DNA from 3 places in the Citrobacter europaeus genome. Region 3 is predicted to be linked to each of the others. Evidence: predicted binding sites of a transcription regulator. Region 3 holds the regulator's gene; each other region holds the start of a gene.
The links. The regulator PurR, encoded in region 3, represses purine synthesis genes. The targets are predictions, from matches to a motif close to CANGCAAACGTTTGCNTG.
Positions count from the first base shown of each region.

Region 1 (5,152 bases), 1.8 Mb from region 3:
CGGATTGTTGTTACACGATATCACTAACCCTTTTTACGGTGAGATGACGGCAGGGCTAAGCCACGAGATGGAACGGCATGACCTGCTGTTGTTTCTGGCAAACAGCGAAGAGTCAGGAGAGCGGCAGCAAAAATTTGTTGATTCGTTGATGCGCAATAATGCCTGCGGCATGGTGCTCTGTGCGGCGCGCGAAACGCCGACATCCTTCTTTGAAGCGCTGAAAAGGCGCAATATTCCCGCCATCATGGTGGTCCGTCCCCTTAGCGATCCTGATTTTGATTTTGTGGGCACCGATAACTTTCTCGGTACGCAAATGGCGACCACCCATTTAGTCAAAATGGGGCACAAGAATATTGCGTTTATTGGCGGAAGCCCAAGTTCCGGCAGCCGGGCGCAGCGTATCGGCGGATTCACCAGCACATTGCTGGAGCATGGAATATCGCCGAATCCGCAATGGATTGTGGCGACGCAGGCCAGCCAAATTGACGGCGCAAAAGTGGCGGAGTCTCTTCTTCTGCGTTTCCCGCAAATTACCGCCGCCGTTTGCTATCAGGATATCGTGGCGCTTGGGGTCATGCAGGCATTGCGTAAGATGGGGCGTGAACCAGGACGCGATTTTGCGCTGGTGGGGTTCGATGACATCACCGAAGCGGCGCTGGTACAACCTGCGCTCACCACCGTGTCGGTGGCGGCAAAAGAGATAGGTCGCAAGGCTGGAGAGCTACTTTACAGTCGCATTCAGGGAAATGACGAACCACCGAAACGTATTATTCTGCCGCCTGCGCTGGTGGTCAGAGAATCATGTGGTTTTAGCTGATCGTCATGCCTTTTACTGATATCTCTGCCTGTTTATCATTAAATTCTAATTATCGACGTTTTCGGCTGGCGGCGCAGCGTTGCGCTGGTTAATCTGAAAACGATTTACGTAAAATTAACAAAAGAGAATAGCTATGCATGATGCACAAATCCGCGTTGCCATCGCGGGAGCCGGAGGACGCATGGGGCGTCAGTTGATTCAGGCCACTCTCGGCATGGATGGCGTACAGCTCGGCGCGGCGCTGGAGCGCGAAGGATCTTCCTTACTGGGAAGCGATGCTGGAGAGTTAGCGGGAGCCGGGAAAACGGGCGTTACCGTACAAAGTAGCCTTGAAGCGGTGAAAGATGATTTCGATGTTTGCATCGATTTTACCCGCCCGGAAGGCACGCTGGCGCATCTGGCGTTTTGCCGCCAGCACGGTAAAGGGATGGTGATTGGCACCACCGGCTTTGATGACGCAGGTAAACAGGCTATTCGCGATGCCGCGCAGGAGATTGCTATCGTTTTCGCCGCGAACTTTAGCGTTGGCGTCAATGTCATGCTTAAGCTGCTGGAGAAGGCGGCGAAAGTGATGGGTGATTACACCGATATTGAGATTATTGAAGCCCACCACCGCCATAAAGTGGATGCGCCGTCAGGCACTGCGCTGGCGATGGGCGAGGCGATTGCCGGGGCGCTGGATAAAGATTTAAAAGAGTGCGCGGTCTATTCGCGTGAAGGTTACACCGGTGAGCGCGTACCGGGCACGATCGGTTTTGCCACAGTGCGGGCGGGGGATATCGTCGGTGAGCATACCGCGATGTTTGCCGATATTGGCGAGCGTATTGAGATCACGCATAAAGCGTCCAGCCGTATGACCTTTGCCAATGGCGCAGTGCGATCGGCGATTTGGCTGAAATCAAAGTCAAATGGTCTTTTTGATATGAAAGATGTGCTTGATTTACGCAATTTATAGCTTTTATTACCCTTCGTGATGTGGTTATTGTAATCATAATTATTTGATTACATAGGGCAATATTTTATTGCCCTTTTATTTTTTTGCTTTTAAGTGTATTTTTTCTTTTAATCTGGCATTTGTCTGTGTTTTGTTGAGTTATTCTGTTATCTCAATGTAAATTTTGACCAAATGGTCCACTTTTTTCTATCATACTTCATGTTTTTACACTCTTTGCCTGCCGCAAGCGTTTTCCACCCCGAGTTAGCTGATCTTTTTGCCTGTTAAATCGTGTGATTTATCCCAGTGGCGTAAAATAATAATAAAAAATGCCCTTTTGGGTAGACTTTTACGTGGGCTATCTCTAGAATGCCGCCGTTTGCCAGAAATCCATAGGTAAGCAAATTTGCATTGATTCATGAGGTGTTAATGAATTAATATGCAAATAAAGTGAGTGAATATTCTCTGGAGGGTGTTTTGATTAAGTCAGCGCTATTGGTTCTGGAAGACGGAACCCAGTTTCACGGTCGGGCCATAGGGGCAACAGGTTCGGCGGTTGGGGAAGTCGTTTTCAATACTTCAATGACCGGTTATCAAGAAATCCTCACTGATCCTTCCTATTCCCGCCAAATCGTCACTCTTACTTATCCTCATATCGGTAATGTCGGCACCAACGAAGCCGATGCAGAATCTTCTCAGGTACATGCGCAAGGCCTGGTCATCCGCGACCTGCCGCTGATTGCCAGCAACTTCCGCGATACTGAAGACCTCTCTTCTTACCTCAAACGCCATAACATTGTGGCGATTGCCGATATCGATACCCGTAAGCTGACGCGTTTGCTGCGTGAAAAGGGCGCACAAAACGGCTGCATCATCGCGGGCGATAACCCGGATGCGGCGCTGGCACTGGAAAAAGCGAAAGCCTTCCCGGGTCTGAACGGTATGGATCTGGCGAAAGAAGTGACCACCGCGGAGCCTTATAGCTGGACGCAGGGGAGCTGGACGCTGGCCGGTGACCTGCCGGAAGCTAAATCCGCCGATGAACTGCCGTTCCACGTTGTGGCTTACGATTTCGGCGCCAAACGTAACATTCTGCGTATGTTAGCGGACCGCGGCTGCCGCCTGACGGTGGTTCCGGCGAAGACCTCCGCAGAAGACGTGCTGGCGATGAATCCAGACGGCATTTTCCTGTCCAACGGCCCTGGCGACCCGGCGCCGTGCGACTACGCGATTACCGCGATTCAGAAATTCCTCGAAACCGATATTCCGGTATTTGGCATCTGCCTCGGCCATCAGCTGCTGGCGCTGGCGAGCGGTGCGAAGACCATTAAGATGAAGTTTGGCCACCACGGCGGCAACCATCCGGTAAAAGATATTGATAACAACACCGTGATGATCACCGCGCAGAACCACGGTTTTGCGGTCGATGAGGCTTCCATGCCTGCCAACCTGCGCGTGACCCATAAGTCACTGTTCGACGGCACCCTGCAGGGGATTCATCGTACCGACAAACCGGCGTTCAGCTTCCAGGGTCACCCTGAAGCGAGCCCTGGCCCGCACGATGCCGCACCGCTGTTCGATCACTTCATCGAACTTGTAGAGCAATACCGTAAGACCGCTAAATAATCAGGAGCTGAGAAGACAATGCCAAAACGTACAGACATAAAAAGCATCCTGATCCTCGGCGCGGGTCCGATTGTTATCGGTCAGGCGTGTGAGTTTGACTACTCCGGCGCGCAGGCGTGTAAAGCGCTGCGTGAAGAGGGTTACCGCGTTATTCTGGTGAACTCCAACCCGGCAACCATCATGACCGACCCGGAAATGGCCGATGCCACCTACATCGAGCCGATTCACTGGGAAGTGGTGCGTAAAATCATCGAAAAAGAGCGCCCGGACGCGGTGCTGCCAACCATGGGCGGTCAGACGGCGCTAAACTGCGCGCTGGAACTGGAACGTCAGGGCGTACTGGCTGAGTTCGGCGTGACCATGATTGGCGCGACGGCAGATGCCATTGATAAAGCGGAAGACCGTCGTCGCTTCGACATCGCGATGAAAAAAATTGGTCTTGATACCGCGCGTTCAGGCATCGCCCACACCATGGAAGAAGCGCTGGCGGTTGCCGCTGACGTTGGCTTCCCGTGCATTATCCGCCCTAGCTTCACCATGGGCGGCACCGGCGGCGGTATCGCCTACAACCGCGAAGAGTTCGAAGAAATCTGCGAACGTGGTCTGGATCTTTCCCCAACCAACGAGCTGCTGATTGATGAATCGCTGATTGGCTGGAAAGAGTACGAGATGGAAGTGGTGCGTGATAAAAACGACAACTGCATCATCGTCTGCTCCATCGAAAACTTTGACGCAATGGGTATCCATACCGGTGACTCCATCACCGTAGCACCTGCCCAGACGCTGACCGACAAAGAATATCAAATCATGCGTAACGCCTCGATGGCGGTACTGCGTGAAATCGGCGTGGAAACCGGCGGTTCTAACGTCCAGTTTGCGGTAAACCCGAAAAACGGCCGCCTGATTGTCATCGAGATGAACCCGCGTGTATCCCGTTCTTCTGCGCTGGCATCTAAAGCCACCGGTTTCCCGATTGCGAAAGTCGCCGCCAAGCTGGCGGTGGGCTATACCCTCGACGAACTGATGAACGACATCACCGGCGGCCGTACTCCGGCTTCATTTGAGCCGTCCATCGACTACGTTGTGACCAAAATTCCACGCTTCAACTTCGAGAAATTCGTTGGCGCTAACGACCGTCTGACCACGCAGATGAAATCTGTCGGTGAAGTGATGGCGATTGGCCGCACCCAGCAGGAATCGCTGCAGAAAGCCCTGCGCGGTCTGGAAGTGGGCGCGACCGGCTTCGACCCGAAAGTAAGCCTCGACGATCCGGAAGCATTGACCAAAATCCGCCGCGAGCTGAAAGACGCGGGCGCTGAGCGTATCTGGTACATCGCCGATGCCTTCCGTGCGGGCCTGTCCATCGATGGCGTGTTCAACCTGACCAACATCGACCGCTGGTTCCTGGTGCAGATTGAAGAGCTGGTGCGTCTGGAAGAAAAAGTCACCGACCTTGGCATCAACGGCCTCGACGCTGACTTCCTGCGCGTACTGAAGCGTAAAGGCTTCGCTGATGCGCGTCTGGCGAAACTGGCCGGCGTACGCGAAGCGGAAATCCGCAAGCTGCGTGACCAATTTAATCTGCACCCGGTCTACAAGCGTGTGGATACCTGTGCGGCAGAATTTGCCACCGATACCGCCTACATGTACTCCACTTATGAAGATGAGTGTGAAGCGAATCCGTCCGTCGACCGCGACAAGATTATGGTACTGGGCGGTGGTCCAAACCGTATCGGCCAGGGTATTGAGTTCGATTACTGCTGCGTACACGCCTC
Region 1 covers NZ_CP148084.1:4,262,747-4,267,898, reverse strand. Annotated here, with positions in the region: gene WHR59_RS19965 (LacI family DNA-binding transcriptional regulator) at 1-817, shown strand, start outside; gene dapB (4-hydroxy-tetrahydrodipicolinate reductase) at 951-1,772, shown strand; gene carA (glutamine-hydrolyzing carbamoyl-phosphate synthase small subunit) at 2,229-3,377, shown strand; gene carB (carbamoyl-phosphate synthase large subunit) at 3,396-5,152, shown strand, end outside.
Region 1: a site for PurR is predicted at 1,992-2,009, ahead of carA (glutamine-hydrolyzing carbamoyl-phosphate synthase small subunit). Genes of this name have one in related genera too.

Region 2 (5,152 bases), 310 kb from region 3:
CATCCATCCCACTCTTCACTGAAGGCAGACTGACGCTGGTAAATGGCATACTCGCACCCCGGTTCATAAATATGCCGGTAGCGATAACCATTCTTCACATAAGGGGCGGATGCATCCTGGGGCGGGATTCGGTCGATAATCTCTTTCAGGATGCGATCCTGCAAGGCCTGTTGCGAGGCCATAATCTGGCGGCCATACGCATTTTCTTGTTGCAGATAATCCAGTACTTCCGGCTGCGAGCGGGTGTCATCTCGCAACCAGTAATAATTATCAACACGAGTATCGCCATGCTGCGTCATGGCGTGGGGAATACGAGAAGCTTTTGGTAGCATGTCATTGTTCTTTTGCTTAATCATCCTATAAGGGTGGCAAAAGACAGCAATGATGCAAGCGAAACATGCGCCTTAGCGGTAAGTAATTAACCCGGTAAAGCCTGTTTTTGTTCTTTGAGATCCTGTTCAATGCCTTCACGAACATCCTGCGGGATCTTCAGCGCATCGCCCAGCGCGTTCAGATAGCTACGCTCCATAAAGTGGTCGATATCAATCGCCGCACAGCTCAGGAAGTAAATTTCCAGCGCTTCTTCTTCGTTGCGGATACCTTGTGCCAGGCGTTGAGGATCTAGCGGTTGTTCGATGGCGCGCTCAATCAGAACTCGCCCCTGCTCTTCAACGCCCGCTTCGCGGAGTTGCTGCTCAATGGCGGTACGTTCTTTAGCATCAATATGACCATCGCTTTTCGCCGCAAAAACCAGCGCGAGGATCAGACGTTCAGTTCGCTCATCCAGCGGTGAGCTTTGTGCGCCGAACTGCTGTTCATCCTGATGCGCAGCGCGAACCTTATCCTTGTATTTGTTCCATAACACGGTACCGGCAACTGCCCCACCACCAACTAAAAGCGCGCTGGTGCCGTATTTACTCAGTAATTTACGTGAAGATTTATTGGCAACCAGTAATCCTGCCAGACCGCCTAACGCGCCCGGAACCAGAAGTTTACTCAGCCCTTGCTCGCCAGAAGATGACGCGGAGGATCCTTTTTGCCCAAGAAGAGATTGTAGTTGATTTAGCCAGTTAGCCATTTTGCCCCTCAAGTACAGACGAATAATCATCAAAGCGTACCCGAGGGGATGTCAGGAAGTGTTCAGGTCATCAAAAGATGTGCAAATACCTTCGTTATTGCGGCTTATACTCCGCCGTTCCGGCCTTGCAGTCGACTTTTACCTGATAGTGAATATCCGCGCTTTTACCGCGAACCGTCAGGGGAACTGACCATTTCCCGTCTTTGCCCGTAATATCGGGCGTGTTGACCCAGGCGACAGGGTCGGCCTGACCAACGCGTTTTTGATCGTCAGCCCAGCGGGAGATGCGATTTTGCTGATAATCACGTTTCACGCTCGCCGCAATGCCGTTTGAATCCAGTCCTTCACACTTGGGGAACTGAACATTCTTGCTTTCCGTATTTGCCGCAAACACAGATACGCTGGCGGACAACAACAGCAGGCTCAGTAACGCTCTTTTTTTATACATTCTTTTCTCCTTAATCTCCCCTTCGCCATTCATGTTGCCTGTAGCAACGTGAAATGACGTCAGGGATTGCACAATGATTCAGGGAAAAGCATGGTACAAAACGTCAGGAGCGCAAGTCGTTTCAGGCAGCCTGAGTATCATCCTCAGTGTGCGCGTCGTTTTCGACCGCCTGCGGCGATGGCAGTTTGCCATTTTTCAGAATGGCGCTCAGCACATCCTTTTGCTCAGCCAGCCACAGGGAAAGTGCTTCACGCTGCTCGTCTTCGAGCGCTACCGGCGATTGTTCCAGCCATGTGTCGAGCAAATCCGCTGTGTCCAGCATTTTGTCATACGCATCGGCTTCCTTTTTGCTGGTAAACGACATTTTTTCCTCACCTTCCCGAATGACTACGTATTTAACTTCAACCGCCATTTTTGCAGCCTCTCAAATTACCTGTATTTATGTACAGTATATTCTTTTTACGCCTCGAAATCAACCTGGTAATAAAGACAGACGCAAACGTTTTCGTATATACTGCGCCCAGATAAAACAGGGGAATAATTTATGACGTTATTAGGCACAGCGCTGCGTCCCGCAGCAACGCGAGTGATGTTATTAGGTTCAGGTGAACTGGGTAAAGAGGTGGCGATTGAATGCCAACGCCTGGGCGTGGAAGTCATTGCCGTGGATCGTTACCCCGACGCGCCAGCTATGCATGTTGCCCATCGTTCATACGTAATCAACATGCTGGATGGCGATGCATTACGCCAGCTCGTGGAGCGTGAAAAACCAGATTATATCGTGCCCGAAATAGAGGCGATTGCCACAGATATGCTGGTAACACTGGAACAGGAAGGCCAACGCGTCGTGCCGTGTGCCAGGGCGACGCAACTGACCATGAACCGCGAGGGGATCCGTCGACTGGCCGCCGAAGAATTGTCTTTGCCGACCTCTTCTTACCGCTTTGCTGACAGCGAAGCCCGCTTTCGTGAGGCTGTCGCCGAAATCGGCTACCCCTGCATTGTGAAGCCGGTAATGAGTTCCTCCGGGAAGGGACAAAGCTTTATTCGTTCCGCCGATCGGCTCACCGAGGCCTGGGACTATGCTCAGCAGGGAGGCCGGGCAGGCGCCGGACGCGTTATCGTCGAAGGCGTAGTGAATTTTGATTTTGAAATCACCCTGCTTACCGTCAGCGCAGTTGATGGCGTCCATTTCTGCGCGCCGGTAGGACATCGTCAGGAAGATGGCGATTATCGTGAATCCTGGCAGCCGCAGCAGATGAGTGACCTGGCACTGATGCGCGCGCAGGAGATTGCCCGTAAGGTGGTGCTGGCGCTTGGCGGCCATGGACTGTTTGGCGTGGAGCTGTTTGTCTGCGGTGATGAGGTGATTTTCAGCGAAGTTTCCCCTCGCCCTCACGACACGGGTATGGTGACCTTGATTTCGCAGGATCTGTCCGAGTTTGCCCTACACGTACGCGCATTTCTCGGTCTGCCCGTTGGCGCAATCCGCCAGTATGGACCTTCTGCTTCCGCCGTTATCCTGCCGCAACTTACCAGCCAGAATATCACGTTTGATAACGTGCAGGCCGCTGTAGGTGCGGGTATGCAAGTGCGTTTCTTTGGCAAGCCGGAAATCGACGGGAGCCGTCGTCTGGGCGTTGTGCTGGCCACAGCACAGAGCATTGAAGATGCGGTGATACGCGCGAAAGACGCAGCCGCACAGGTGAAAGTCGCAGGATAAAAACCAGACCCGTAGGTCGGATAAAGCATTGCTGCCGTATCTGACCTACGGTTTACGCATTAACGGATTACTGCTTCGCGCCTTCTACTGCTTCACGAGCCAGCTTAGTAATGCGATCGTAATCCCCCGCTTCCAGCGCATCTGCAGGAACCAGCCAGGAACCGCCGATGCACAGCACGCTTTTCAGTGCCAGGTAATCGCGGTAGTTAGACGGGGAAATACCACCAGTTGGGCAGAAACGGACCTGAGAGAACGGACCCGCAATCGCCTGCAGTGCTTTAGTACCACCGTTCGCTTCCGCCGGGAAGAATTTGAATTCTTTCAAACCGTAGTCCATACCCAGCATCAGTTCAGAAACGGTGCTGATACCAGGGATCAGCGGAATAGTGCCTTCGGTTGCAGCCTTCAGCAGCGGCTCGGTCAGGCCCGGGCTGATAGCAAACTGCGCACCGGCTTCGGTCACTTCAGCCAGCTGTTGTGGGTTCAGTACGGTACCCGCGCCAACGATAGCGTCTGGAACTTCTTTGGCGATCGCGCGAATGGCATCCATCGCACATGCGGTACGTAAGGTCACTTCCAGAACGCGCACGCCCCCTGCAACCAGCGCTTTTGCCATCGGCACCGCGTGTTCCAGTTTATTAACCACAATAACCGGTACAACCGGGCCAGTGGTCAGGATTGCTTCTGCACTTGTCTTCCAGTTTTTCATCAGAGTTTTCTCTCGCCTGATTACAAAATAAGTCTTAAAAAGTGATACAGGTTGCGCCCTGCTCCGCACCGGACAGCTTTTCACGCAACGCGCTGAACATTTCACGGCCTGTACCCACGCGCGATGCGCTGAGGTCAGGAATGTGAGGCTGACGAGAGGCAAGTTCCTCTTCATCAACCAGCAGCGTCAATTCACCTGTCTGTCCATTCACACGAATGATGTCGCCATCGCGTACTTTTGCCAGCAACCCGCCATCATAGGCTTCCGGGGTTACATGGATTGCTGAAGGCACTTTACCTGAAGCACCTGAAAGTCGTCCATCTGTAACTAACGCAATTTTGAAACAACGGTCCAATAATACACCAAGTGGCGGCATGAGTTTATGTAATTCTGGCATTCCGTTCGCTTTTGGTCCCTGATGGCGCACAACCACCACGCAATCCCGATCAAGCAGACCCGCATCGAAGGCCGGTAACACATCATGCTGACTTTCAAAAACGACTGCCGGTGCTTCAATTACCTGATTTTCTACCGGGACCGCCGACGTCTTCATCACTGCTCGACCAAGGTTTCCGCTCAGCACTTTGGTGCCGCCATGGTGGGAGAACGGTTGGTCAAAGGTGGCAATCACATTGCTGTCCAACGACTTCGCCGCCCCTTCACGCCAGTCCAGTTCACCCTCGTTGAGCCAGGGTTCCATGGTGTAACGTGATAAACCGAACCCGGCAACGGTGTTCACATCTTCATGCAGCAGACCCGCGTTAAGCAGTTCTCGCATTAACACCGGCACACCACCCGCGGCCTGGAAGTGGTTAATATCTGCCGGACCATTCGGGTACAAACGCGCCATCAGCGGCACGATATCGGACAGATCGGAGAAGTCGTCCCAGTTAATCAGTATCCCGGCCGCACGCGCCATCGCTACCAGGTGCATCGTATGGTTAGTTGAGCCCCCGGTCGCCAGCAGCGCGACAATACCGTTCACCACAACTTTTTCATCAATCATTTTACCGATCGGCATCCATTCATTGCCGTTTCCAGTCAGGCGCGTGACCTGACGGGCTGCCGCCGCGGTCAGTGCTTCGCGTAATGGCGCATCCGGGTGCACGAATGAGGAGCCTGGCAGTTGCATCCCCATAAACTCCACCACCATCTGGTTGGTGTTCGCGGTGCCATAGAACGTACAGGTACCCG
Region 2 covers NZ_CP148084.1:2,108,625-2,113,776, reverse strand. Annotated here, with positions in the region: gene ptrB (oligopeptidase B) at 1-332, opposite strand, end outside; gene WHR59_RS09825 (tellurite resistance TerB family protein) at 419-1,078, opposite strand; gene yebF (protein YebF) at 1,173-1,526, opposite strand; gene yebG (DNA damage-inducible protein YebG) at 1,648-1,938, opposite strand; gene purT (formate-dependent phosphoribosylglycinamide formyltransferase) at 2,071-3,249, shown strand; gene kdgA (bifunctional 4-hydroxy-2-oxoglutarate aldolase/2-dehydro-3-deoxy-phosphogluconate aldolase) at 3,317-3,958, opposite strand; gene edd (phosphogluconate dehydratase) at 3,993-5,152, opposite strand, start outside.
Region 2: a site for PurR is predicted at 2,019-2,036, ahead of purT (formate-dependent phosphoribosylglycinamide formyltransferase). Genes of this name have one in related genera too.

Region 3 (5,152 bases):
ACGGCAGATGCAGGTGTTTGCAAATCGGACTGAATTGCGGCAAAGGCGGGCAGATACATATCCGTTGCCAGAAAGCCGAGCACGCTAAGACCTGCCAGCCAGACTAAAAACCCTTTCCCAGGTTGCATCATCATTTCTCTTTTTTTAGCAATAGAACAATGCCGCTGAGTGTAGTGAGTGTAATTCTCGCTGTGAAACGCTAATATTTGCTTACTGATTTCAAATTTTTTGCAGGCAGAATATGTGGTCGGAATATTCACTTGAAGTGGTTGATGCCGTTGCGCGTAACGGCAGCTTTAGTTCTGCCGCCCAGGAGTTGCACCGTGTACCCTCCGCGGTAAGCTACACCGTACGTCAACTGGAAGAGTGGCTGGCGGTGCCGCTTTTTGAGCGGCGCCATCGGGATGTGGAATTGACGCCTGCTGGCGCATGGTTTCTTAAAGAAGGCCGCTCTGTTATCAAAAAAATGCAGATCACTCGCCAGCAATGCCAGCAAATTGCCAACGGCTGGCGCGGACAACTGGCGATCGCAGTCGATAACATTGTCCGCCCAGATCGTACCCGACAAATGATCGTCGATTTCTATCGTCATTTTGACGATGTGGAACTGTTGGTTTTCCAGGAAGTCTTTAACGGCGTCTGGGATGCGCTGTCCGATGGGCGCGTTGAACTGGCAATCGGCGCCACGCAGGCGATTCCGGTGGGGGGCCGCTATACCTTCCGTGACATGGGAATGCTGAGCTGGAGCTGCGTGGTGGCTAGCCATCATCCGTTGGCGTCAATGCCCGGGCCGCTGAGTGATGACACGTTGCGCAACTGGCCGTCACTGGTGCGTGAAGATACCTCCCGTACGTTGCCAAAGCGTATTACCTGGCTGCTGGATAACCAAAAGCGCGTTGTGGTGCCAGACTGGGAATCTTCCGCTACCTGTTTGTCTGCAGGGTTGTGCGTCGGCATGGTACCGACGCATTTTGCCAAACCGTGGATCGATAGCGGCAAATGGGTTGCGCTACAGTTGGAGAATCCATTTCCTGATGCCGCATGCTGCCTGACATGGCAACAGAACGATACGTCGCCGGCATTGAGCTGGCTGCTGGATTATTTAGGGGATAGTGAAACGTTGAACAAGGAATGGCTGCGGGAGCCAGATGAGGCCCCCGCGCAACAGGCTTAGCGGCGGTAATCGCGGAACGGGCCGTCGGCAACCGAGCGGCGTTCTACCAGACGCGGATGCACCTCGATAGATTGTGACTCTTCGCGCTTATTCACGATACGGTCTAACAACATGTTGAAGGCCGTTTCACCCAGCGAATCTTTCGGCTGGTGAATAGTCGTCAGGGCCGGCGTGAAGAAGCGGGCGTTGCGCACGTTGTCGTACCCGATGAGCGAGACATCCTGCGGTACGCGCAGTCCCATCTCGTCAGCGGCGCACAGTGCACCCATCGCCATAATATCGCCACCACAGAAGACGGCGGTCGGACGATGCGACTGTGACAAAATTTGCTGCATGGCGCGATAGCCGGACTCAGGTTCAAAATCGCCCTGCACAATCCAGTTTTCAGGCACTTTAATCAGCGCTTCTTCCATCGCTTTCATAAAACCTGCCAGACGCCCGGCTCCGGTGTTACGTTCCATTGGGCCAGGGATCACGCCAATCTCACGATGACCGCGTTCTACCAGATACCGACCTGCCATGTAACCGCCTTCGAAGGCGTTATCAATGACCGTATCGGTAAAGTCGGCTTTTGCTTCGCCCCAGTCCATGACGACCATCGGAATATGGCGATACTCTTCGAGCATCGTCAGCAGCGGCTCCGGATACTCGGAACACATCACCAGCAGACCATCAACGCGCTTTTGCGCCATCATCGACAGATAGGCCTGCTGTTTTTCGAGACTGTTCCATGCGTTACCCAGAATCAGGGTATAGCCTTTCTGGAAACAGTTTTTCTCAACGGCTTCGATAATTTCAGCGAAATAGGCCGCTTCGCTGCTGGTGGCCAACAAGCCAATAGACTTGGTGTGATTCACCTTCAGGCTGCGTGCCACTGCGCTCGGAGAATAGTGCAGCTCTTTGATCGCCGCCCAGACAGCATTACGCGTTTCTTCCGCGACAAAGCGTGTTTTGTTAATTACGTGTGATACGGTTGTAGTGGAAACGTTTGCTCGCTTCGCTACATCTTTAATTGTTGCCATTACATCTCACTCCAGACCATATCCTAAGCTCCTGAGAATACTCCAGGTAAACGTTTGCCTTAACACACCCTTAGCGCAACGTAAGGGTTGCGGCACGCCGGGAAAACGACACGGAACGTCAGGAAGGGGTCAATGGCCGGTACGCTAATCAAGTAAGCGTGGAATTTTGTCTGATCTTAACGAAAAGGGGAAGAGTTAAAAGCAGTTATCAATATAAATCGTGAGAGATTTTTGCTTTCAAGTGTGTAAAAATGCGCAATATCACTTTTTGTGTGGGAATAAAAAGGAGAAAACTTGATGAGCACCGATCTGAAATTTTCGTTAGTAACTACCATTATTGTTCTGGGCTTGATCGTCGCGAGTGGCCTGACCGCAGCGCTGCATTGATTTCCCCGAGGGAGTTAATTCTCCCTCATCCTTTCCGCTGGCTTTTCCCCTCTATTGTTTGCGAATAAGCAAAAGTCTTTTGCAGTTTTGTTAACTTTATTAATTTTGCGATCAATGTCATGCTTTTGACTCTTATTTTATGTCGCGCCATGGCTCGACGTTACGGAGTCGCAATATGAAACTCAATTATCCATTACTGGCGCTGGCGATCGGCGCGTTTGGCATTGGTACCACCGAATTTTCGCCAATGGGATTATTGCCCGTCATAGCCAAAGGTGTGGATGTCTCGATTCCGGCGGCCGGCATGTTGATCAGCGCGTATGCGGTTGGCGTAATGGTGGGCGCTCCGCTGATGACATTATTGCTGTCTCATCGTGCGCGACGTAATGCGTTGATATTCCTGATGGCGATTTTTACGCTGGGTAACGTGCTCTCGGCTATCTCACCGGATTACACCACGCTGATGTTATCGCGTATTTTGACCAGTCTGAATCACGGGGCATTTTTTGGTCTTGGCTCTGTGGTTGCTGCAAGCGTGGTACCCAAACATAAGCAGGCCAGCGCCGTGGCAACCATGTTTATGGGGTTAACCATTGCCAATATTGGCGGAGTTCCGGCGGCAACCTGGCTTGGTGAAACCATCGGCTGGCGCATGTCGTTTATGGCAACGGCGGGTCTTGGGGTCATCGCGATGGTCAGCCTGTTCTTCTCATTACCCAAAGGTGGGGCAGGAGAGCGCCCGGATGTCCGTAGTGAACTGGCGGTACTTATGCGCCCGCAGGTGCTGTCGGCACTGCTGACGACCGTTCTGGGCGCCGGGGCGATGTTCACGCTTTATACCTACATCTCACCGGTGTTGCATACTATCACCCATGCCACACCGGCATTTGTCACCGGTATGCTGGTGCTGATAGGCGTTGGCTTCTCGATCGGTAACTACTTTGGCGGCAAACTGGCTGACCGTTCAGTGAACGGTACGCTGAAAGGTTTTTTACTGCTGTTGATGGTTATTATGCTGGCCATTCCTTTGCTTGCGCGAAATGAGCTGGGCGCGGCGGTCAGTATGGTGGTCTGGGGCGCGGCGACGTTTGCCGTCGTTCCACCGTTGCAGATGCGTGTGATGCGCGTTGCCAGCGAAGCGCCTGGATTATCGTCGTCAGTCAATATTGGCGCATTTAACCTGGGGAACGCACTGGGTGCCGCAGCCGGTGGGGCGGTGATTTCCGGTGGTTTAGGCTACAGTTTTGTGCCGGTGATGGGGGCGATTGTGGCGGGGCTTGCGCTGCTGCTGGTCTTTATCTCGGCGCGGAAACAGCCTGAAGAGGTCTGTACTGCCACTCATTAAAACTAAAACGCAGAAGGGGTTCCCTTCTGCGTTATCTTTTTATGCTGCGAAGTTCTTCGCAACAAATTCCCAGTTCACCAGCGCCCAGAAGTGCTCCAGGTAACCAGGACGGGCATTGCGATAATCGATGTAGTAGGCGTGTTCCCATACGTCAACGGTCATCAGCGTCGTCGCGTCGGTGGTCAGCGGAGTACCCGCGTTGGAGGTGGAAACGATAGCCAGTTTGCCATCCGTTCCTTTAACCAGCCAGGTCCAGCCAGAACCGAAGTTTTTGATAGCGGCGTCGGTGAACTGCGCTTTGAAATCCGCAAAGCTGCCAAAGGAGGCGACAATTGCCTCGGCCAGTTTACCGGTTGGTTCGCCACCTGCGTTCGGTGCCAGGCAGTTCCAGTAGAACGTGTGGTTCCAGACCTGTGCTGCGTTATTGAAGACACCACCTTCAGAGCTACGTACGATCTCTTCCAGTGATTTACCTTCAAACGCAGTGCCTTTAATCAGGTTGTTCAGATTGGTCACGTAGGTTTGATGGTGTTTGCCATAGTGGTATTCCAGCGTTTCGGCAGAAATATGCGGTGCCAGAGCATCTTTGGCATACGGTAATGCAGGTAATTCAAACGACATTGCTTCTCTCCTTATTATTTATATTGAGTACACACAATAGCCTCATTGTGAGTAAGGATAGGGTAGCAAATTGAAAGGTTATGCAAAAGAAGAACTTACCCTACAGCATGTTCTGTAGGGTAAGTTTTTAGCGAATTGTTTTTGGCGTCATTACCCGACGAGCGCCCACATAGTGGCGCTGCCAGTAATCTTCACTCAGAGAGGTGATTTGAATTTCCTGCCCGCTTCGCGGTGACTGAATAAACTTACCGTTGCCAACATACACGCCAACGTGATCGGCGGTTCCGCGACCCTGGGTACGGAAAAAGACCAGATCGCCATTTTTCAGTTCGCCACGTTCGATCGGCGCGGCATCGCGCAGGTGATACATTTCGTTCGCGGTACGCGGAATGCGGAATTTCACCAGATCTTTATAGGCGTAATAGACCAGTCCGCTGCAGTCAAACCCGGTTCTTGGTGAGGTGCCGCCCCAGCGATAAGGTTTGCCGATTTGGTTCATCAAGGTAGACATGGCGGTTTTAGTCGCTTTCTGCACTTTCACTTTATGCGCGTCAGCAAGCGTCGTTGGGGTGGTGGTTTTCACCTTCACACAGCGCGGCTTAT
Region 3 covers NZ_CP148084.1:2,418,560-2,423,711, forward strand. Annotated here, with positions in the region: gene punC (purine nucleoside transporter PunC) at 1-128, opposite strand, end outside; gene punR (DNA-binding transcriptional activator PunR) at 242-1,174, shown strand; gene purR (HTH-type transcriptional repressor PurR) at 1,171-2,196, opposite strand; gene cydH (cytochrome bd-I accessory subunit CydH) at 2,494-2,583, shown strand; gene WHR59_RS11405 (MFS transporter) at 2,759-3,928, shown strand; gene sodB (superoxide dismutase [Fe]) at 3,968-4,549, opposite strand; gene WHR59_RS11415 (C40 family peptidase) at 4,677-5,152, opposite strand, start outside.